3 regions of the Polaromonas sp. P4_F4 genome follow, and region 2 is predicted to be linked to each of the others. Evidence: predicted binding sites of a transcription regulator. Region 2 holds the regulator's gene; each other region holds the start of a gene.
What was found. Region 2 encodes sigma-54, which starts transcription at its own class of promoters, with help from an activator protein. Its sites were predicted from a motif close to TGGCANGNAANCTGCTTT; they were not measured.
Positions count from the first base shown of each region.

Region 1 (7,629 bases), on a different contig from region 2:
GCCGCGTGCGGCGGCCCTGTGCAACGCGGCCTACCTGTCGGATGTGACGCGTGTCGACGGCGACACCCTGGAACGCCCGGCCTATGCCGGCGTCGTGTTGACGCAGGTCCGCTCGACCGCGCTGATGACCTTTCTGACGGTGCGCGCCAGCAGCTTCAAGCCGGTGGGCCACGCCGAATCAGCCGTGGCCATCACCCCGGTGCCCGCCGTGGCGCCGGACACGCGCACACGCCTCCTCAGCCGGGAGGCGGCCGCCAGCACGCGGCCGGACCTCGGCCGGGCGCACATCGTCGTGGCCGGCGGCCGGGGTGTGGGCTCGCGGGAGAGCATGGCCAGGGTCGAGGCGTTGGCCGACTGCCTGGGGGCCGCCGTGGGCGCCTCGCGCGCCGCGGTGGACGCGGGCTTTGCCGCCAACACCGTGCAGATCGGCCAGACCGGCAAGACCATCGCGCCGCAGGTCTATGTGGCGCTGGGCATCTCCGGCGCCATCCAGCACCTGGCCGGCATCAAGGACGCCGACTGCATCGTCGCCGTCAACAAGGACCCGGACGCCCCCATCTTCCAGATCGCCGACTACGGCGTGGTCGGCGACCTCTTCGACGCGCTGCCGGCCCTGCAGGCCGGCCTGCCGGCTGCGCCGGTCGCATCGCTTGCATCGGCCGCGGCCTGAGCCATGAACGTCGCCGCTTTGCCCGCGGGGCTGCGCCGTTTTGCCGTGTCGGACCTGGTGGCCGAGCCCTGGCGCAATGGCGGCGGCCAGACACGGCAGATCGCCGCCTTCGGGACGGGTGATGGCGGCTGGGACTGGCGCGTCAGCCTGGCGGACATCCGCCGCGACGGCCCGTTTTCTGTCTTTGCCGGCATGGATCGCCAGGCGCTGCTGGCCGATGGCCGGCAGCTCACCTTGCGCGCCGATGCCGCTGCCTTGCGGTTCACCCGGCTCGGCGACGGCCATGCCTTCGACGGCGAGCTGGCGCTGGCCACCGAGCTGGGCGAGGGCCCGGTGCGCCTGTTCAATGTGATGACGCGGCGCGGCCAGGCAACGGCCGCCGTCAGCGCCCACCGGAGCAGCGCCGAGCTGTCGCTGGCTGAAAGCGGCGCCCTGGTGGTGCTGGTGGCCTTGGGGGAGTTCAGCCTGTCGTTTCGCGGCACGCGTGCGGCCTCGGCTATCGAGCAGCATGTGGGGCTGGGCGAAGGCCTGCATTTCCATGGCTTGGCGGGCGCCTTGCGCGTGGAGGCGCTCAGCCTCGATGCCTGTCTGCTGGTGGCGCAGCTCAGCCCTTGAACGCCGGCTTGGCGTTGTCGCTTTCTTCCCCCAAAAACAATTCAAGCCCACCCCGATGAACACCGAAGAAATCCTGGCCCAGTTCGGCCCCCGCGAAGCGATGGAATACGACGTGGTCGTGGTGGGCGGCGGCCCCGGCGGCCTGGCCACGGCCATCCGGCTCAAGCAGCTCGCCGCTGAAAAAGGCACGGAGCTTTCCGTCGTCGTGCTCGAAAAAGGCTCCGTGCCCGGCGCGCACATCCTCTCCGGCGCCGTGATGGACCCGAAGGCGCTGACCGAACTCTTCCCCGACTGGAAAGAACTCGGCGCGCCCTTGAACCAGCCCGTCACCGCCGACGAAGTCCTCTTCCTCAGCGAGACCGGCGCCGTCAAGATACCCGACTTCTTCGTGCCCGCGTGCTTCTACAACGAAGGCAACTACGTCATCAGCCTGGGCAACGTCGTGTGCTGGCTCGCGCAGCAGGCCGAGAACCTGGGCGTGGAAATCTTCCCGGGCTTTCCCGCCGCTGAAGTGCTCTACAACGACGACGGTTCCGAAGATGGGGGCTTACCTTCGGTAAAAGGTGTCGCTACCGGCAACCTCGGCATCGGCAAGGACGGCCAGCCCACCGACAATTTCCAGCTCGGCATGGAGCTGCACGGCAAGTACACCGTGTTCGCCGAAGGCGCGCGCGGCCACCTCGGCCGCCAGCTCATCAATCGCTTCAAGCTTGACGAAGGCAAGGATCCGCAGTCCTACGCCCTCGGCGTGAAGGAGCTCTGGGAAATCGATCCGGCCAAACACAAACCCGGCCTCGTGATCCACACGGCCGGCTGGCCCATGGCCAGCGACACCTACGGTGGCGGCTTCATGTACCACCTGGAAGACAACAAGGTCACGCTGGGTTTGGTCACGGGTTTGGATTACACCAATCCCTACCTCAGCCCCTTCGAGGAAATGCAGCGCTGGAAAACGCACCCCAGCATCAAGGCTTATTTGGAGGGCGGCAAGCGCGTCAGCTACGGCGCGCGGGCTATCACCGCGGGCGGCGCGCTCAGCCTGCCCAAGACGGTGTTCCCCGGCGGCGCCCTGGTCGGCTGCGAAGCCGGTTACCTCAACGCCAGCCGCATCAAGGGCAGCCACGCTGCGATCAAGTCCGGCATGCTCTGCGCCGAAGCTGCTTATGACGCCGTCATTGCCGGCCGCCAGCACGACGAACTCGCCGGTTACCCCAAGGCCTACGCCGAGAGCTGGCTGGCCAAAGAGCTGGACCGGTCGCGCAACTTCAAGCAGTGGTTCAAGAAGGGCGTGTATGTCGGCTCATTCATGACCGGCATCGAGCAGTGGCTGCTGCCCAAGCTGGGCATCAAGAGCCCTCCCTGGTCTATCCACCGAACCGAGCCCGACCACGCGCGCCTCAAGCCCGCGGCCGAGTGCAAGTCCATCGCCTATCCCAAGCCGGACAACAGGCTCACCTTCGACCGCCTGAGCTCGGTGTTCGTCTCCAACACCAACCACGAAGAGCACCAGCCCGCGCACCTGACGCTCAAGGATGCGAGCGTGCCGGTGACCATCAACCTGGCGAAATACGCCGGCCCCGAGAGCCGCTACTGCCCGGCGGGCGTCTACGAGTTCGTGAAGAACGCCGACAACACCGACCGCCTGCAGATCAACGCGCAGAACTGCGTGCACTGCAAGACCTGCGACATCAAGGACCCGACGCAGAACATCGTTTGGGTCACGCCCGAAGGTGGCGGCGGGCCGAACTACGCGGGCATGTGAAGCGTCTGGCGCGTAGGCGTTTTGTGCGTTAAATAAAAGAGGCCAGCTTGATGGCCTCTTTTTCATTCCGGGTTGCGCGGATAAATGATGATGGAAAGGAACTTGATCGGGCATTGCGTCAGGTTCTCCGGCCCGTGCGGCACGTCGCCCTGAAAACTCAGCGAGTCGCCCGGCTGCAGCACATAGGTCTGCTGGCCACAGCGGTACTCGATCACACCTTCGAGCATGTACAGGAATTCCGTGCCGGGATGCTGGAAGGTCGGGTAGCGCTGGCTGTCGTCGTCGATGGTGATGAGAAAGGGCTCGAAGAGTTTGACGGGCCCTTGGTCGTATGCCAGAAGGTGGTAGGTGTGCCCGTCTTTGGTGCCCCGACGCACCACTTCCATGCCTGCACCACTTTTGACGTGCTGCGCGGTTGCAGCAGTTGCGTCGTACTTGCTGAACAACATGGACATGGACACGCCAAGCGCGCGTGCAATGCGAGCCAGTGTGTCCATGCCAGCCATGGTGCTGCCGGTCTCTATCTTCGAGAGCATTCCCCTGCTAAGGCCGGCCTGTTCAGCGATCTGGGCGATGGTCAGACCGTCGCGCAGGCGCAGCTGGCGGATGGCCGCGCCGACGGATTCTTCGAGGGAGGGGGGCTGGATTTCAACGGGAGTGGTCATGGTGGGCAGTGCTTTTGAGCAAGTTTAATGCACCAAAAAAATAGTTCGCAGTAGGCATAAATGTTGCATCACAGGAATTAATGCGATAAGCTTCAACCATGGAGCAAGTCGTTCCCCGTAGTGCGTTGCACTATTTTGTTAAGACCCAAGGAGCTTGTTCCATGAAGTCAGATCCCACCTCCCGCCTGGCCGCGCCGGCCGGTACGCTGGTCCCCTCGCCACGCTTCGACACGGTCGAGGCGGCGCAGGCCTATTTGCTTGAGCAGGGCGTCAGCTACGTGCTGGCCCAGTTCGTAGACATCCACGGCGTGGCCAAGGCCAAGTCGGTACCGGTAGCGCATTTGCCTTCCATCATGAAAGAGGGCGCGGGCTTCGCCGGTTTCGCCATCTCCGGCGTCGGCATCGAGCCGCACGGCCCCGACTTCATGGCCAAGGGCGACCTCTCCACCCTGTCGCTGGTGCCTTGGCAACCGGGTCTGGCACGCATGGTTTGCGAAGGCCATGTCGAGAACGAGCCTTGGGCCTTCGACAGCCGCGTGGTGCTGCGCGGCCAGATCGAGCGACTGACGGAACGCGGCTACACGCTCTTCACCGGCCTGGAGCCCGAGTTCTCGCTGCTGCGCCGCGACGACAAGGGTGCGCTCGCACCGTGCGATCCCAGCGACACGCTGGCCAAGCCCTGCTATGACTACAAGGGCTTGTCGCGCACGCGTGCCTTCCTGGAGCGCCTGTCCAACGACTTGCGCGCCGTGGGCATGGACGTCTACCAGATCGACCATGAGGATGCCAACGGCCAGTTCGAGCTGAACTACACCTTCACCGACTGCCTGACCTCGGCCGACCATTTCGTCTTCTTCAAAATGGCGGCGTCGGAGATCGCCAACGACATGGGCCTGCTGTGCTCCTTCATGCCCAAGCCGTTTGCCAACCGTCCCGGCAACGGCATGCACATGCACATGTCCATCGGCGACGGCAAGAGCAACCTGTTTTGCGATAAGAGCGATGCACGCGGCCTCGAACTCTCCGAGCTGGCTTATCACTTTCTCGGCGGCCTGCTGGCGCATGCACCGGCGCTCACCGCGCTGTGCGCGCCCACCGTCAACTCCTACAAGCGCCTGGTGGTTGGTCGCTCGCTCACCGGCGCGACCTGGGCACCCGCCTACATCACCTACGGCGACAACAACCGCTCCAGCATGATCCGCATCCCCAAGGGCCGGCTGGAGCTGCGCCTGCCGGACGGTGCGGCCAATCCCTACCTGGCCACCGCGGCCGTCATCGCCGCGGGCCTCGACGGCGTGGACCGCAAGCTGGACCCGGGCGTGCCGCGCAACACCAACCTCTACGAGTGGAGCGAAAGCGAACTCAGCGAGGCGGGCATCGGCCTGCTGCCGCAGAACCTCGGCCTGGCACTCGACGCCCTGGAAGCTGACACGCTGGTCTGCGATGCGCTGGGCCCGGTCGCCCAGGAATTCCTCAAGCTCAAGCGGATGGAGTGGCTGGAGTATCAGCGTCACGTCTCCGATTGGGAAATCAAGCAATACCTCGAATTCTTTTGAAAGGGAAACGCCATGTGCGGAATAGTTGGACTTTTGGTGAAAACGCCGGCGCTGCGTGAGCAGCTCGGCGAACTCATGGTGCCCATGATGATCGGCATGACCGAGCGCGGCCCCGACTCGGCCGGCCTGGCCGTCTTCACGCCGCCGCTGGCCGATGGCCGCCGCAAGGTCAGCGTGTTCTCCGGCCTGGTCAAGGGTGGTGCTACGTACGACTGGCAGGCCCTCGTCGCCGCGCTGAACGGCGCGTTCGGCGTGAACGCCTCGGTCGAGGCCAAGGGCAACCACGGCATCATCGCCTTCGACGGTTCGCCCGACACGGTCAAGGCCTGGCTGCACGGCTACCAGCCGCTGCTGCAGGTGTTCTCCGCAGGCCAGAGCATCGACCTCTACAAGGACATCGGCACGCCCGCCGAAGTCGCGGCGCGCTACCGCTTCGCCGACTTCAAGGGCAGCCACCTCGTCGGCCACACCCGCATGGCGACCGAGTCCGCTGTAACGGCCGACCGCGCTCATCCGTTCACCGCCGGCGAGGACTTCTGCCTGGTGCACAACGGCTCGCTGTCCAACCCCAACGGCATCCGCCGCATGCTGGCGCCTTACGGCATCCAGTTCGACACCGACAACGACACCGAAGCGGCGACCCGCTTTCTGGAGTGGCGCCTGCGCGAGGGCGACAGCCTGAAGGACGCGCTGCAAAAGGGCTTCGAAGTGCTCGACGGCTTCTACACCTTCCTGATGGGCACGCCCAACGAACTCGCGCTGATCCGCGACCCCTTCGCCTGCAAGCCGGCGGTGGTGGCCGAGACCGATGACTACGTGGCCATCGCATCCGAGTTCCGCTCGCTGGCCCACCTGCCCGGCGTCAAGCACGCCCATGTCTTTGAACCCGCCCCGGAGGAGATGTACGTATGGAAAGCATGAAATTCGACCTCGCAGCCACGCCGCTGCGTGAGGTGAACCAGTTCCTGCACAAGCAGGCCAAGCCCGGCCTGTCGGTGCAGATCGACAACCCCAACGGCGCCCATGCGATTGCAGCCGGCATGAATGCCGACGTCAGCATCACGGTGGAAGGCCATGCCGGCTACTACGCCGCTGGCATGAACCAGATCGCCAACGTCATCATCAACGGCAGCGCCGGCACCGGCGTGGCCGAGAACATGATGAGCGGCAAGGTCCACGTCAAGGGCTTCGCCTCCAACGCCGCCGGTGCCACGGCCCAGGGCGGGCTGCTGGTCATCGACGGTGATGCCGGCCTGCGCTGCGCGATCTCGCTCAAGGGCGCGGATGTGGTGGTGGGCGGCTCGGTAGGCAGCTTCTCGGCCTTTATGGCGCAAGCCGGCAACCTGGTGGTGCTCGGCGACGCCGGCGAAGCGCTGGGCGACTCGCTCTACGAAGCCCGCATCTTCGTGCGCGGGAAGGTCAAGAGCTTGGGCTCCGACTGCGAGCAAAAAACCATGGGCGAGGCCGAGCGCAGCATCCTGGCCGACCTGCTGGCCAAGGCCGGCCATACCGACGTGGACACCGGCGCCTTCAGGCTTTTCGGGTCTGCCCGCACTCTCTACAACTTCCATGTTGACAACGCAGGAGCCTACTGACATGAACGCACCCATTTCCGCCCAGACGCTGGCCGCGCCCGTCGCCGCACAGACTCCGCCGCGCTTTTCGGCAACCTTCGATCCGGCCACGCTGGCCGAGATTCGCCGTGCTGCAGCCACCGGCATCTATGACATTCGGGGCGGCGGCACTAAACGCAAGCTGCCGCACTTTGACGACCTGCTGTTCCTTGGTGCGTCGATCAGCCGCTATCCACTCGAAGGCTACCGCGAGAAGTGCGGCACCGACGTGGTCCTGGGCACGCGCTTTGCCAAGAAGCCCATCCACCTCAAGACGCCGGTCACCATCGCCGGCATGAGCTTCGGCGCGCTGTCGGCCCAGGCCAAGGAAGCCCTGGGCCGCGGCGCCAGCCTGGTCGGCACCAGCACCACAACCGGCGACGGCGGCATGACGCAGGAAGAGCGCGGTCAGTCCAAGACCCTGGTCTACCAGTACCTGCCGTCGCGCTACGGCATGAACCCCGACGACCTGCGCAAGGCCGACGCCATCGAGGTCGTGATCGGGCAGGGCGCCAAGCCGGGCGGCGGCGGCATGCTGCTGGGCCAGAAGATCAGCCCGCGCGTGGCCAAGATGCGCTGCCTGCCCGAGGGCATCGACCAGCGCTCGGCCTGCCGCCATCCGGACTGGACCGGCCCGGACGACCTGGAGATCAAGATCCTCGAGCTGCGCGAAATCACCGACTGGGAAAAACCCATCTACGTGAAGGTCGGCGCGACGCGCCCCTACTACGACGTGGCCCTGGCGGTG
Region 1 is NZ_JBFUJO010000006.1:203,965-211,593, reverse strand. Features, by position in the region: gene AC1DUR_RS09300 (electron transfer flavoprotein subunit alpha/FixB family protein) at 1-670, shown strand, start outside; gene AC1DUR_RS09295 (HutD/Ves family protein) at 674-1,285, shown strand; gene AC1DUR_RS09290 (electron transfer flavoprotein-ubiquinone oxidoreductase) at 1,341-3,047, shown strand; gene AC1DUR_RS09285 (helix-turn-helix domain-containing protein) at 3,110-3,712, opposite strand; gene glnT (type III glutamate--ammonia ligase) at 3,874-5,268, shown strand; gene AC1DUR_RS09275 (class II glutamine amidotransferase domain-containing protein) at 5,281-6,189, shown strand; gene AC1DUR_RS09270 (protein glxC) at 6,177-6,863, shown strand; gene AC1DUR_RS09265 (FMN-binding glutamate synthase family protein) at 6,865-7,629, shown strand, end outside.
Region 1: the regulator sigma-54 is predicted to act here: its motif matches at 3,765-3,782, upstream of glnT (type III glutamate--ammonia ligase).

Region 2 (7,629 bases):
TTGCAGGGCAACAGCGCTCTCTTGAATGAAAGCAGATTCTCGCATATTGCCCAAGCGCTGGCCAGAAGCGCGGGGCCCACGCCCTAAAATCTCTCCATGCTTCAAATCAAACAAGACTTGCTGGACGCCCTGGGCCAGGCCCTCAAAACCATGGCGCCCGACAGTACCGTGGCGGCAGCCTTCGAGTCGCCCAAGGTGGCGGCCCATGGCGACTTTGCCTCCACCGCGGCCATGCAGCTGGCCAAACCGCTCAAGCTCAACCCGCGCCAGGTGGCGGAAAACCTGCGCGGGCTGCTGCTCCAGGCGCCCGCGTTTGCGCGCTGGGTGGACGCGATCGAAATTGCCGGCCCCGGTTTTCTCAATATCCGGCTCAAGCCCGAAGCCAAGCAGCAGGTGGTGCGGGAAGTGTTGCAGGGTGCAGACCAGTACGGCATGCAATTGGCCGACAGCCCGCATCGCATGATTGTGGAGTTCGTCTCGGCCAACCCGACCGGGCCGCTGCATGTGGGCCATGGCCGCCAGGCGGCGCTGGGCGATGCGATTTGCAACCTGTTTGACACGCAGGGCTGGGATGTGTGGCGCGAGTTCTATTACAACGACGCCGGCGTGCAGATCCAGACCCTGGCCACCAGCACGCAGGCGCGCGCCAAAGGCCTCAAACCGGGCGATGCCGGCTGGCCCGAGCCCGCCTACAACGGTGACTACATTGCCGACATCGCCAATGACTTTCTGGCCAAAAAGACCGTCAAGTCCGACGACCGGGAGTTCACCGCCAGCGGTGATGTCGAAGACATCGACTCGATCCGGCAGTTTGCCGTGGCCTATTTGCGCCATGAGCAGGACCTGGACCTGCGGGCCTTCTCGGTCAGGTTTGACAACTACTACCTCGAGTCCAGCCTGTACAGCTCGGGCCGTGTCGACAGCGCGGTGCAAAAGCTCAAGGACGCCGGTAAAACCTACGAGCAGGACGGCGCGCTGTGGCTCAAGTCGACCGACTACGGCGACGACAAAGACCGCGTGATGAAAAAGGGCGACGGCAGCTACACCTACTTTGTGCCGGACGTGGCCTACCACCTGGCCAAATGGGAGCGCGGTTTCAGCAAGGCCATCAACATCCAGGGCATGGACCACCACGGCACGATTGCCCGCGTGCGCGCCGGGCTGCAGGCCGCCAGCGCCGGCATTCCGCAGGGCTACCCCGACTACGTGCTGCACACCATGGTGCGCGTCGTGCGCCATGGCGAAGAGGTCAAGATCTCCAAGCGCGCCGGCAGCTATGTCACGCTGCGCGACCTGATCGAATGGACCAGCGCGGACGCCGTGCGCTTCTTTTTGCTCAGCCGCAAACCCGACACCGAGTACGTCTTTGATATCGACCTGGCGCTGGCAAAAAATAATGAAAACCCGGTGTACTACGTGCAATACGCCCATGCGCGCATCTGCTCGATTCTCGGCACTTGGGCCGCGCAGGGCGGCGATCAGGGCCAGCTGAAAAGCGTGGACCTGTCGGCACTGGTCAGCCCGCAAGCCCAGGCCCTGATGCTGCTGCTGGCCAAGTACCCCGACATGCTCAGCAACGCGGCCGCCGGTTTGGCGCCGCACGACGTGGCCTTTTATCTGCGCGAGCTGGCCGCCTGCTACCACAGCTATTACGACGTCGAGCGGATTCTGGTGGACGATGAAGCCGTCAAGCTGGCGCGCCTGGCGCTGGTCGCCGCGACGGCGCAGGTGCTGCACAATGGCCTCAAGGTGCTGGGCGTCAGTGCGCCCCACAAAATGTAGGCAACCATGAAGCACACACAGCGGAATTCAGAGCGAAATTCAGAGCGGGATTCAGAGGCAGGCAAGAAAATTGGGCAAGGTATGAGAAAACAACAAGGCGGAACCCTGCTGGGTCTGGTTATTGGCGCGCTGATCGGCCTGGGCGCCGCGCTGGCCGTGGCGGTCTACATCACCAAAGTGCCGGTGCCTTTCATGAACAAGAGCCAGTCGCGCAATCCCGACAGCGACGCCGCGGAAGCCAAAAAGAACCGGGACTGGAACCCGAATGCCCCGCTGGCGGGCAAAACGCCTGTGAAGCCGCTCCCTTCTGCTTCCAGCGCTTCCGGCGAACCCGGCATTGTGCCGGCCCCCGCCACGGCGACCGCGCCCAAGGCAGCTCCCGCGCCCCCGGCGAAGCCCGCCACCTCCGCGGATCCGCTGGGCGATCTCGCCAAGGCCAGGGCGGACGCCGCGCCCGCCGTCTCGGGCGTTGACCCGTTCAGTTATTTTGTCCAGGCCGGTGCATTCCGTACGCCAGAAGACGCGGAGCAGCAGCGCGCCAAGCTCATGCTGCTGGGCGTGCAGGCCAAGGTGAGTGAGCGCGAGCAGTCGGGCCGAACGGTGTACCGCGTGCGCGTTGGCCCCTTTGATAAAAAAGAAGACGCCGACAAGGTCAAGGAGCGGCTGGACGGCAACTCGATAGAAACGGCCCTCGTCAGGGTGCAGCGCTAGAGTGTGGTGTTGCACGCTATCCGGTACATAAAACCGTGTCTTTTTGCCCATGGCGGCGTTGCAAATCCTCGCAATAGTGGAACTATTGCTGTGGTTTGCGCCTTGCCCTGAACAAAAATCCATCGGTTTTATTTGTACCGTCAAGCATGCAACACCACACAGGGTGAACTTTTATGGGCGGGGGCGTACCAACCCCTGTACGAAACGGCCGGCCGGCTTGTTTTTTTCACTGAATAAGTAAGTGGCCGCTTTGCAAAATACCCCCACACAGACCCACAGACCAGGAAACCAGGAGAAAAATTGATGCAACGACGTGAGTTTTCGCTTTCAGCCGCTACCGTGGCAGCCGCCGCCACTTGGGGAGGCGTTGCGCTGCCCACAGCCGCGCAGGCTCAGGCCCGCGCCTTCAAGGAGGGAACGGATTATTTGACGCTGGGCAAACCCGCTCCCACCGACGTGCCTGCCGGCCAGGTCGAAGTGGTGGAATTTTTCTGGTACAGCTGCCCGCATTGCAACGCCTTTGAGCCGCAACTCGAGGCCTGGATCCAGAAAGCACCCAAAGACGTGACCGTCAGGCGCGTGCCGGTGGCCTTCCGTCCCGATTTTGAGCCGCAGCAGCGTCTTTTTTATGTGCTGGAAGCCATGGACAAGCTCAATGAACTGCACAAAAAGGTGTTCAACGCGATCCATATCGAGCGCCAGGCGCTGAACACGGCGGATCAGGTGGCGGCCTGGGCGGAGAAGCAGGGCCTGAGCAAGGCCAAGTTTGTCGAGCTGTACAACTCGTTTTCCGTCAGCACCAAGGCGCGCAAGGCCACCCAGTTGCAGGACACCTACGCGGTCGACGGCGTGCCGGCCCTGGGCGTCGGCGGGCGTTACTACACGTCTGGCCAGCTGGCCCAGACCATGGACAGGGCCCTGCAGGTCACCGATTACCTGATCGCGCAATCGCGCAAGGCCAAATAAGCGCACGGCAAGTCGAACGTCATATGCCAACGCCCGGCGTTGGCCCGAAAACCTGCCCACCCGTGGCGGGTTTTTTTATGGGCCCAATTCGCCCTCGCCGCCATTCCCGTAGCTGGCATGGCTACAATCACTCCAAACCAGCAGCAAGATTCGTGCCTTTATGAAACACCCCTTTTTTCCCTTGATCGTGCTGGCCGCACTGGCGGCCGGAGCGGTGTTTCCCGCCGCGGCCGAGCGGGCTGACCGCGACAAGCCGATGAATGCGGAGGCCGATGCCCTGCGTTACGACGACCTGAAACAAACCAGCGTGTTCACCGGCAATGTGGTGATCACCAAGGGCACCACCATTGTTCGGGGCGAGCGTGTGGATGTCAGCCAGGATCCCCAGGGCTACCAGCAGGCCGTTGCCGTGGCGGCCCCGGGCAAGCTGGCCTTTTACCGGAAAAAGCGCGACGGCGTGGACGAGTACATCGAAGGGGAAGGCGAGCGGATCGAATACGACAGCCGTGCCGATACCGTCAAATTCATCAAGCAGGCCGTGGTGCGGCGCTACAACGGCGCGACCCTGGTCGACGAAACGACCGGCTCCCTGATTGTTTATGACAACAACACCGATGTGTTCACTGTGGATGGGGGCGCGCAAAACCGCACGGCCACCAATCCCACGGGGCGGATTCGCGCCATGCTGTCGCCGCGCGGCGCCGCATCGGCTCCGCAGCCGCCGGCCGGACCCGCGCTCCGTTTGCGTCCCGGCACCACGCTGGGGCCATGACGGAAACCCGAAAAATGGACAGAACGGACAATCAAGCCGCGGATGCGGTGACTGACACATCGTCGGTCAATACCCCGGCAGTCAACAGCCCGGCGGCCAGTACCGCACCGCCCAGCCGCTTGGTGGCCCAGGGGCTGCAGAAATCCTATGGCAGCCGCAAGGTGGTGCAGGATGTCTCGCTGTCCGTGCAAAAAGGCGAGGTGGTGGGCCTGCTGGGCCCCAATGGCGCGGGAAAAACCACGTCGTTCTACATGATCGTGGGGCTGGTGCGTGCCGACGCGGGTGAGATCTCCATTGACGGCCAGTCGGTCGAGCACATGCCGATTCACCTGCGCGCCCGCCTTGGGCTGAGTTACCTGCCGCAGGAAGCGTCGATTTTTCGCAAGCTCACCGTCGAAGAAAATGTGCGCGCCGTGCTGGAGCTGCAGCTGGACGCCAGCGGCAAGCCGCTGGGCCGCGCAGACCTTGAAAAGCGGCTCGATGCGCTGCTGCAGGACTTGCGGGTCGATCATCTGCGCGACTCGCCGGCGCCGGCGCTGTCAGGGGGCGAGCGCCGCCGCGTCGAGATTGCGCGTGCCCTGGCGACGCAGCCGCGGTTCATCCTGCTCGACGAGCCTTTTGCCGGCATTGACCCGATCGCCGTGATCGAAATCCAGCGCATCATCGGTTTCCTGAAGTCGCGCGGCATTGGCGTGCTGATCACCGACCACAATGTCCGCGAAACGCTGGGCATTTGCGACCATGCCTACATCATCAGTGACGGCCATGTGCTGGCGACCGGCACCCCTTCCGAGATTGTGAACAATGCCGATGTACGCCGCGTTTACCTCGGTGAACACTTCAGAATGTGATGGCTCCCCCCCGTTGTCGCTCACTGCGTGTAGCTCCCTCCCCCCTGCAGGGGGCGGCGCCTGCGCCCCGGCAAAGCCGGTTGCGCGGCCCCCGCTTGGTTAATACATCCCAACTCGCTTTGTCGTGCGCTTAGGGATGTCATGAAACAAGGCCTGTCCCTCCGCGTTTCGCAGCATTTGGCTCTCACGCCCCAGCTGCAGCAGTCGATTCGCCTGTTGCAGCTGTCCACCCTTGAGCTGAGTCAGGAAGTCGAGCAGATGCTCGATGAAAATCCGTTCCTGGAAGTGTCGGAAGAAGCCGCGCCACGCGAGGAATTTGGCCTGGAGAATGCCGACACGCCGGTCAGCCAGGACAGCCGGGAGTTTGAGTTTGCTGGTGATTCAGTAGCAGGAAGCCCTGATGAACCAAGGGTTGCAAGCCAAAACGATGTAGATACAGGGCCCGAGATCAGCTCCGAGGCCAAGCTGGAAGAAAGCTGGGAAGGCGACGGCACGGTGGAGTCGGCGCCGGACGACAGCGAATGGGGCGGCGACGCGCCGGCCCGCAAAAACAATGTGGACGACAGCGAGGCCGAGGCTTCCGACCTGGCCCGCAGCCATGAGTCGCTGCAGGACCATTTGCACCGCCAGTCGCTCGGCCTGCGCCTGTCGGAGGAAGACCAGGCGGCGCTGCATTTCCTGATCGAGTCGCTCAATGACGACGGCTACCTCGAAGACAGTCTCGCGTCACTGGCCGCCGGCCTGGCGGGCGACGACCTTGAGCAGGCGGAAGAGCTGGAACAGCACTTTGCCATGGCCCTGAAGCTGCTGCAGCACATGGAGCCCGCTGGCGTCGGCGCCCGCAACCTGGCCGAGTGTCTCGGCCTGCAGCTGCTCGACTGCAAGGACTGCGACGAGACCCGCGCAGCGATCGCCATGTGCAAGCAGCCCATGGAACTGCTGGCCAAGCGGGATATGAAGCGCCTGTCCTACCTGTGCGGGTTTCCGGAGAGCGTGATCAGGGGCGCCATCGCCGTGATCGGCCGGCTGGATCCCAAGCCCGGACGGCGGTTTGTCAACGTCGAGCGCAACCTCATCGTGCCCGACGTGATCGTCATCAAATCGGGCCGCGGCTTCAAGGTCTCCCTCAACAGCGAGGTCATGCCTCGTCTGCGCGTGCACGACATCTATGCCAATGCGCTGAAGCAGCACAAGGGCCAGAACGGGCAGGCCTTGCAGCAGCGCTTGCAGGAAGCGCGCTGGTTCATCAAAAACATCCAGCAGCGCTTTGACACCATCCTGCGCGTGAGCAGTGCGATTGTGGAGCGGCAAAAGAATTTCTTCACCCACGGCGAGCTGGCCATGCGTCCGCTGGTGCTGCGCGAAATTGCCGACGAACTGGGCCTGCACGAGTCCACCATCTCGCGTGTCACCACGGCCAAGTACATGAGCACGCCGTTCGGCACCTTCGAGCTCAAGTACTTTTTCGGCTCCGCGCTGGGCACCGAGACCGGCGGCAACGCGTCGAGCACGGCGGTGCGCGCCCTCATCAAGCAGTTTGTCTCGTCCGAGAGCCTGAAAAAGCCGCTCAGCGACAACCAGATTTCCGAAATGCTCAAGGAGCAGGGCATTGAATGCGCGCGCCGCACCGTGGCCAAGTACCGCGAGGCTTTGCGCATCGCGCCTGCCAACCTGCGAAAGTCGCTTTGAATGTAGCCCCCACGGTCGCCCACTGCGTGTGGCTCCCTGCCCCCCGGGGGGGCCGCTGCGCCTGCGGTCTGGCAAAGCCAGCCGCGGCCCCTGCTTGAAAAGAAGCCCGTCACCCAGCCAGCCGCAAACCTTCATTCATGAACCAACTTCAACTCTTTTTACCCTGCGCCGCCGGCGTCGAGGCCTTGCTGGCCAGCGAGGTCAAACGCATCACCGGCATCGAAGGCAAGGCCTGGCGCGCCGGCGTGCAGCTGCAGGGCTCCTGGCGCGACGCGCTGCAGCTCAACCTGCACAGCCGCCTGGCTCAGCGGGTGCTGATCGAGCTGCAGCACAACCAGTACCGCAGCGAGCAGGACCTCTACAACGCGGCAGCCAGCGTCGCATGGGAAATCTGGTTCACGCCGAAGCAGACCTTCAAGGTCGAGATCACTGCGCAGCACAGCCCGCTGACCAGCCTGAACTTTGCGGCACTCAAGGTCAAGGACGCCATTGCCGACCGCTTCCGCGCCAAGTACGAGGTGCGCCCCGATGTGGACACGCGCTGGCCCGACGTGCGCGTGTATGTGCACCTGACGACAGACACGGCGACCATCTACATCGACACCTCGGGCGAGCCGCTCTTCAAGCGCGGCTGGCGCGAAGACAAGGGAGACGCCCCCCTGAAGGAAACACTGGCCGCCGCCATGATTGCCGCCAGCGGCTGGGACCAGCAGTGCAAAGAGGGTGTGCCGCTGTACGACCCGTGCTGCGGCTCCGGCACCATCGTGATCGAGGCGGCGCAGATTGCCTGCAACATCGCGCCCGGCATCAACCGCCGCTTTGCCTTTCAGAAATATTTGCCCTTCCAGGCTCACGTGT
Region 2 is NZ_JBFUJO010000008.1:43,155-50,783, reverse strand. Features, by position in the region: glycine riboswitch at 1-34, opposite strand, end outside; gene argS (arginine--tRNA ligase) at 97-1,782, shown strand; gene AC1DUR_RS10710 (SPOR domain-containing protein) at 1,864-2,493, shown strand; gene AC1DUR_RS10705 (thiol:disulfide interchange protein DsbA/DsbL) at 2,797-3,459, shown strand; gene lptA (lipopolysaccharide transport periplasmic protein LptA) at 3,620-4,231, shown strand; gene lptB (LPS export ABC transporter ATP-binding protein) at 4,246-5,082, shown strand; gene AC1DUR_RS10690 (RNA polymerase factor sigma-54) at 5,224-6,771, shown strand; gene AC1DUR_RS10685 (THUMP domain-containing class I SAM-dependent RNA methyltransferase) at 6,909-7,629, shown strand, end outside.

Region 3 (7,629 bases), on a different contig from region 2:
CACCCACGCGCACTTTGGCACCGAAGACAAACGCCCCGCCGCCGAGATCACGCTGCAGGCCCTGGGTCTGGACTGGGCTGCTGCGGCCGCCATGGGCGATGACTGGCCCGACCTGCCCGTGATGCGCCGCGCGGCGCTGAGCTGCGCGCCGGCGAATGCACACGTGGAGGTCAGGGCGCAGGCCCACCATGTCACGCAAGCCTGCGGAGGCCATGGTGCGGCACGCGAGTTGTGCGACCTGCTGCTCGTTGCCAGTGGCCGCTATGCCGGTCTGCTGCAGGCCTACACACAATGACCACGGCGACCGGCTCAGTCCGCGGGCGAAGCGGCGCGCTGTACCAGCTGAGGCGGTCGTGGCGCATGGCCTACCGCCTGTGGGACAGCATCGCCATTTACATGCCGCTGCTGATGATGGGCGCGCTGGCCCTGGGCACCTACTGGCTGGTGCGCAACACACCGAGCTTCAGCGCCCCCGAGCAGGCCAGGGAGGTGAGCCACGACGTGGATTACTTCATGCACAAGTTCACCGTCAAGAACTTTGACGAAGGCGGCAAGCTCAAAAGTGAAATTTACGGTGTCGAGGCCCGGCATTTCCCGGACACCGACATCCTGGAAATCGACCAGGCCCGCATTCGCAGCATCAATGCCGAGGGACACCTCACCACGGCCACGGCCAATCGTGCTTACAGCAACGGCGACGGCTCGGAAGTCCAGTTGACGGGCAATGCGCGGGTGGTGCGCGAGGCCAGCCAGGATGCGAGCGGCAAGCAGACGCCACGGCTGGAGTTTCGGGGTGAATTTCTCCATGCGTTTTTGAACGAGGAGCGCGTCAAGTCGCACAAGCCGGTGGTCCTGATCCGTGGCACCGACCAGTTCACCGGCGACAACTTTGCCTACGACAACCTCGACCAGGTCGCCGACCTCAAGGGGCGCGTCCGCGGGGTGCTGGTGCCACGGTCTGCCGCCAGTGCCGCAGGCGCGGGTCCTTCTGCTCGCTGAGCGCAGCCACATCGCGCCTCGGCCCGCCCGCATCTCAACGCCTGCCGGAGCCCAGCATGTCCAGACTCGTGTTCATCACCGGCGCTTCCAGCGGCATCGGCCAGGCGCTGGCCCTGCGGTTTTACGCGGCGGGCTACCGGCTGGCACTTGCAGCGCGCCGCACCGCGGAAGTCCAGTCATGGGCTGAGACGCATGCAATCGGTGCCGACCGCTATCAAATTTACAGCGCCGATGTGTCCTCCATCGACAGCATTGTGGCGGCGGGGACGGCCTGCATCGCGGCGCAGGGCGTGCCGGATGTCGTGATTGCCAATGCCGGCGTCAGCATTGGCATGGACACCGCCGAGCGCATGGATCTTGATGTCATGGCGCAGACCTTTGCCACCAACAATGTCGGCATGGCCGCCACTTTTCATCCCTTTGTCGCGCCCATGGTGGCGCGCGGTAGCGGCGCACTGGTGGGTATTGCCAGCGTGTCCGGCATACGCGGCCTGCCGGGCCACGGCGCTTACTGCGCCAGCAAGGCGGCGGTCATTGGCTACTGTGAAAGCCTGCGCGGCGAACTCCGGCCCAGCGGCGTCAAGGTGGTGACGATTTCCCCGGGGTACATCGACACGCCGCTGACACGGCAAAACCGTTATGGCATGCCCTTTCTGATGAAGGCCGAGGTGTTCGCCGACAAGGCTTTCGCCACCATCCAGGCCGGCCGCAGCTACCGCGTGATTCCGTGGCAAATGGGCGTGGTGGCCAAGTTGCTGCGTGTACTGCCCAACGTGGTATTTGACAAGGCCCTGGCCGGGCGGCCGCGCAAGCATCGGCAGAGCCTGGGCTGATTCAGCTTGCCGGACGACGCTGCCGGCCTGCGGCTGGTGCGGCACACTGCCCTTTTTGCTGCGCGGCAGCTATAAAAAGAGTAGCGGCTTGTGCACTGTTTAAGCAGGTTACAAAGCAAAAAGGCTTCAAAACCGAAGTCTTGAAGCCTTTTCAGGGTCATCCCCGATGATGACCGGGGATGCGCTGGCGCATTAGCCAGCTATGGGGTACAGGGCTTAGTAGCCGCCGCGTCCACCGCCGCCGCCGCCGGAACGGCCACCGCCGCTACCGCCGCCGCCGTAAGGACTGCGGAAACCGCCGTCGCTACCGCCGCCACCGGAACGGCCGCCGCCGCCACCACCGTAGCCGCCACCACCACCGCCGCCGCCGCCGTAGCCGCCACCACCAGAGCCGCCGCCGAAGCCGCCGCTACGTGGAGGACGTGCTTCCATTGGACGTGCTTCGTTCACAACGACGCTGCGGCCACCCAGAGGCTGACCGTTCATGCCGTTGATCGCCGCCTGGGCTTCTGCATCGCTGCCCATTTCGACAAAGCCAAAGCCTTTGGAGCGACCGGTGTCGCGTTCCATCATGACTTTAGCGCTGGTAACAGAGCCGAATTGGCCAAAAGATTGTTGCAGGTCTTCGTCACGCACCGAGTAAGGCAGGTTGCCGACGTATAGTTTGTTGCCCATGAAGGGACTCCTCTAAAACACAAAAACAAAAGCGATGGGGTCCCGAAAGCACAACAAATCTTGATACGTACCGCTGTAGCGCGCGAAACTGACCGATCACCTAACGTGTGTAATACCGGCATTGCTGGCATTTACACCCGCATATTATGCTTCACTTATTCAAAATACAACCAGCTATCGTGATTACCCGGGGTAGTGAAAGCCCGCATGAACACTGGCTTTGACGATTTCGCGGGCCTCATGGGAGACGCTGCACGGCATATCCGCAGCGCCTGATGGTCGCCACCTGGCCAGCCGGGGTCAATGTTGGCGGGTTGAAAACGCAGGGAAAACGGCTGAAAACCGCTGGACGGACAAATTGAAGCGGTTGCTGATGCAGGAATTAAATCAAAGCTGCAGCTAATGTTTCAGAAGAGTTAGCGCCTACACACCACAAAGCCTTCGGTGCGACCCCTGCCCCAGAATATCCCGCCGCGGGCTCGCCAGGCATGTGGACATGCAGGAGGGCGACTGGCTGCTGAAGCGCCGCAAACGCCATTGCCGGCATGGGTGCAGGACAAACAAACCTTGCACCAGACAGGTAAATAGTTACATAAATTTGCAGGGTCAGTGGCCAGTGAGCCAGGCTGGCGCCGGATCTGGACGGGGCAGTCCCAGGCGTGCCCACCCCCGCTGCGATGACCATGATGGTTTTAGTCGGGTGACGGATCGGCTGAAGTCTTGTCGGCCGCCCGTTCCGCATCGCTGGTGTAGTTGCGCCAGCGGCGCATGGCGGCGCGCGTGGTCAGGATCTGGTTCTCGAATTTGGGACAGGCTTTGCAGGCCAGCAGATGCAATTTCAGCGCGACGTGGTCGGGCATGCTGAGGACATGGTCTTCTCGCGCGATCAGCAGCGCAGCAGCCTGCCGGCAGGTGCGTCTTAGCAAAGTGATATTCGGTTTCACGCCAAAAAGCCGTTAGGGTTAGGTTAAATGCTTGAATGTTCAGGCGCTGTGCTTGCCAAACCAGTGGATATTCAGGCATTCCTGCAGGCGCAGCCGGGCCCGATGCAACTGGACATACAGGTTGGTCGGCGTGAGAGACAGCTCCTTACAGACTTCCTGTGAAGAAAGCTGCAGCCATTCACGCATCAGGAACAGCCGGCCCAGCGCCGGCGGCAAGCGCTCCATGCAGGCATCCAGAATTTCGAAGAATTGCACTTGCTGCAAGGTCTGGTGGGGGTCTCCCCAATCATTGGGCATCTCGGCAAAGTGGCCGTCGGCCTTGAATGCCAGACGATCAAGCTCGTCGCCCTCCTCGTCAACCTGCGCATCCGGCAGGGCCACCAGCCGTGCGTTGCTGCGAATCAGGTCGATGACCTTGTGCTTGAGGATGCCGACCAGCCAGGTCTTGAGCTGCGAGCGATTGCCGAAACTCTGCGGCCTGGACAGTGCGGCCAGCAATGTTTCCGATACCGCATCTTCAGCCCAGTCGTCATTGCGCAGCTGAAGGCGCGCAAAGCGGAGCAGGTAGACGCGGTGTTCAACCAGCTGTTCTTCAAAAGTCGGCATGGGGGCAGTCTAGCGGCAGCGGGGCTGTTTGTGTGCGCCACGCTGCAATTGGTGGCGGACACCCCCCGCCTGCGCAGGCGGGGGATTGCCGGCCGCAACCACAATTACCAGTTGACTTCCCGGTCAGGCGTGGCGCCGATGCGGTGAACCGACAGGTCGGCGCCTTCAAACTCCTCTTCCTGGCTCAGCCGCAGCCCGAGCGAAGCCTTGAGCGCGCCATACACGATAAAGCCTGCCAGCAGCGCCCACGCCACGCCCATGGCGCTGCCGATCAATTGCGCGCCCAGGCTCACCCCGCCCAAGCCACCCAGTGCCTGGCTGCCAAAAATGCCGGCTGCGATTCCGCCCCACGCGCCACACAGGCCATGCAGCGGCCAGACGCCGAGCACGTCGTCAATTTTCCATTTGTTTTGCGTCAGCGTGAACATCACCACAAACACAGCGCCAGCCACACCGCCCACCACCAGCGCGCCCAGCGGATGCATCAGGTCGGAGCCGGCGCACACCGCCACCAGCCCGGCCAGCGGCCCGTTGTGCACAAAGCCTGGGTCGTTCTTGCCGAACACCAGTGCGGCCAGGGTGCCGCCCACCATGGCCATCAGGGAGTTCACGGCCACCAGGCCGGAAATCCTGTCGATGGTCTGCGCGCTCATCACGTTGAAACCGAACCAGCCGACCGTCAGGATCCAGGCGCCCAGCGCCAGAAACGGAATATTGGAAGGCGGGTGAGCCGAGACCGCGCCGTCCTTGCGGTAGCGGTTGCTGCGTGCGCCGAGCAGAATCACGGCGGGCAGTGCCAGCCAGCCGCCCACCGCATGGACCACGATGGAACCGGCGAAATCGTGAAACTCCGCGCCGGTGAACGACTTGATCCAGGCCTGCACGCCAAAATGCTGGTTCCAGGCGATGCCTTCGAAGAACGGATAGACCAAGCCCACGATGACGGCCGTTGCGATCAGTTGTGGGTAAAAGCGTGCGCGTTCGGCGATGCCGCCCGAAATAATCGCCGGGATGGCGGCCGCAAATGTCAGCAGAAAGAAGAACTTGACCAGCTCATAGCCGTTTTTAGCGGCAAGTTGTTCCGCGCCGACAAAAAAATGCGTGCCATACGCGACGCCGTAGCCCACCACGAAATAGACCACGGTCGACACCGAGAAGTCGACCAGGATCTTGACGAGTGCATTGACCTGGTTCTTTTTGCGGACGGTGCCCAGCTCCAGAAAGGCAAAACCGGCATGCATGGCGAGCACCATGATGCCGCCGAGCAGAATGAACAGGGCATCCGAGCCCTGTTTTAGTGCTTCCATAAGTTCCTCTTGGGTGAAATGGGGTGTTTTAGTGCTGTTTTGGTGCGTATCTCAGGAAAATCCCGAAATCGCACCAAATACAAGCAAGAAATGCGCCATAAATGTGCGTTGGTGCATCGGAACGCCGCCGTATGGGTTCATGCGCCTTCGCTGCCCGGTCGCGGAGGGCTTGGTAGAATGCAGGCTGTCATTGGGGAGTAGCCTCCTTCCTTGAGTGAGAGGGGTTTGCGTCAACAGACTTGTCTGGCCTTGCAACAGGGCCGGCATGGCGCAAACGGTTTTCGGACTTGGCGAGACCTTTGACTGCACAGCCTCCATAGCTTGAAAAAGTTATAGGCCGGGGGTCGCCGTGCAGTCATGGGTTTTGTACCGGCCGGAGTCATTCATGGAAGCCTTCCTCATCTCCACCGGCATCGTCGCCCTCGCCGAAATGGGCGACAAAACCCAGCTGCTCGCCCTGCTGCTGGCCGCCCGGTTCAGCAAACCCTGGCCCATCGTCCTGGGCATTCTGGTCGCCACCATCGCCAACCACGCCATGGCGGGCGCGCTGGGCGCCTGGGTCACCACGATGATCAGCCCCCAGGCCTTGCGCTGGATTCTGGGGGCGTCTTTCCTGGCCATGGCGGCCTGGATGCTGATTCCGGACAAGCTCGAGGACGACGCCGGCGGCCAGTCGCCGAGCCTTGGCGTGTTCGGCACCACCGTCCTCGTATTTTTCCTGGCGGAGATGGGCGACAAAACCCAGATCGCCACGGTAATGCTGGCCGCCCGCTACGACATGTACCTGGGCGTGGTGGCCGGCACCACCCTGGGCATGATGCTGGCCAACGCTCCCGTGGTGTGGCTGGGCGAGCGTGTCACCCGCCTGGTGCCGCTGCGCGTGGTTCATCTCGTGTCGGCGGTGATTTTTGCGGTGCTGGGTGCCATCGCGCTGCTGATACCCGCCTGAACGCCGGTGCCCGACAGGCACACCGGTCAGGGCGCAAGGCGACCTGCGGGGCGCCGCTTCAGCCTTGCTATACTTGCCGCAGCGCCGATTTGCTCAGCTTGCGGGCGCTTAAAAAGTACCGCTAAAGACGAACATCCATGAACCCGGACTCGCCCTTAGCGATGCCGGGTTTTCTTTTTGCCGTTTCACTTTCCAGTCCAGTCCAGTAAATCCAGTCTTGTTTCGATCACGGGCCTTTCTATCGTGTCTTCTGTGTCTTCTGCTTCAGTCCTTGTTGCCACGCCAAAGTCCATGCACTTTGCGGACGCCCTGCCGCTGCAAAGCGGCGCGTCGATCCGCGCCTATGACCTGAGCTATGAAACCTATGGCGAGCTCAATGCCGACAAATCCAATGCGGTGCTGATCTGCCACGCGCTGAATGCCTCCCACCATGTGGCCGGCGTCTACCTCGACGAGACCGGGCGCATCAAAGGCAAGTCCGAAGGCTGGTGGGACACCATGATCGGCCCGGGCAAGCCGGTAGACACCAATCAGTTTTTTGTCATCGGCGTCAACAACCTGGGTTCCTGTTTCGGCTCCACCGGCCCCATGCAGGTCAATCCGGACACGAATGAAATCTATGGCGCCGACTTCCCGGTGGTCACGGTGGAGGACTGGGTCCACGCGCAGGCCAGGCTGCTCGACGCGCTGGGCATCCAGACGCTGGCGGCCGTCATGGGAGGCAGCCTGGGCGGCATGCAGGCCCTGAGCTGGACGCTGCAATACCCCGAGCGCGTGCGCCATGCGGTGGTGGTGGCCAGCGCGCCCAACCTGACAGCCGAGAACATCGCCTTCAACGAGGTGGCGCGACGCGCCATCGTCACCGACCCCGACTTTCATGGCGGCCATTTTTACCGCCATGGCGTGCTGCCCCAGCGCGGCCTGCGCATTGCCCGCATGATTGGCCACATCACCTACCTGAGCGACGATGTGATGAACGAGAAGTTTGGCCGCAAGCTCCGCGACGCCATCGGCAGCCACGCCAGCGGGTACCGGTTTTCCACCCAGGATGTCGAGTTTCAGATCGAAAGCTACCTGCGCTACCAGGGCGACAAGTTCAGCGAGTATTTCGACGCCAACACCTATCTGCTGATTACCCGCGCGCTCGACTACTTTGACCCGGCCAAGGCATCTGGCGGCAACCTCACCCTGGCGCTGGCCGGCGTCACGGCAAAATTCCTGATGGTGAGCTTCACCACCGACTGGCGCTTTTCACCGGCGCGCAGCCGTGAAATCGTCAAGGCCCTGCTCGACAACCAGCGCGACGTGAGTTATGC
Region 3 is NZ_JBFUJO010000002.1:1,567-9,195, forward strand. Features, by position in the region: gene AC1DUR_RS02565 (KdsC family phosphatase) at 1-295, shown strand, start outside; gene lptC (LPS export ABC transporter periplasmic protein LptC) at 292-999, shown strand; gene AC1DUR_RS02575 (SDR family oxidoreductase) at 1,056-1,832, shown strand; gene AC1DUR_RS02580 (RNA recognition motif domain-containing protein) at 2,049-2,507, opposite strand; gene AC1DUR_RS02585 (zf-HC2 domain-containing protein) at 3,200-3,451, opposite strand; gene AC1DUR_RS02590 (sigma-70 family RNA polymerase sigma factor) at 3,491-4,057, opposite strand; gene AC1DUR_RS02595 (ammonium transporter) at 4,162-5,364, opposite strand; yybP-ykoY riboswitch at 5,545-5,748, shown strand; gene AC1DUR_RS02600 (TMEM165/GDT1 family protein) at 5,750-6,313, shown strand; gene metX (homoserine O-succinyltransferase MetX) at 6,566-7,629, shown strand, end outside.
Region 3: the regulator sigma-54 is predicted to act here: its motif matches at 5,445-5,462, upstream of AC1DUR_RS02595 (ammonium transporter).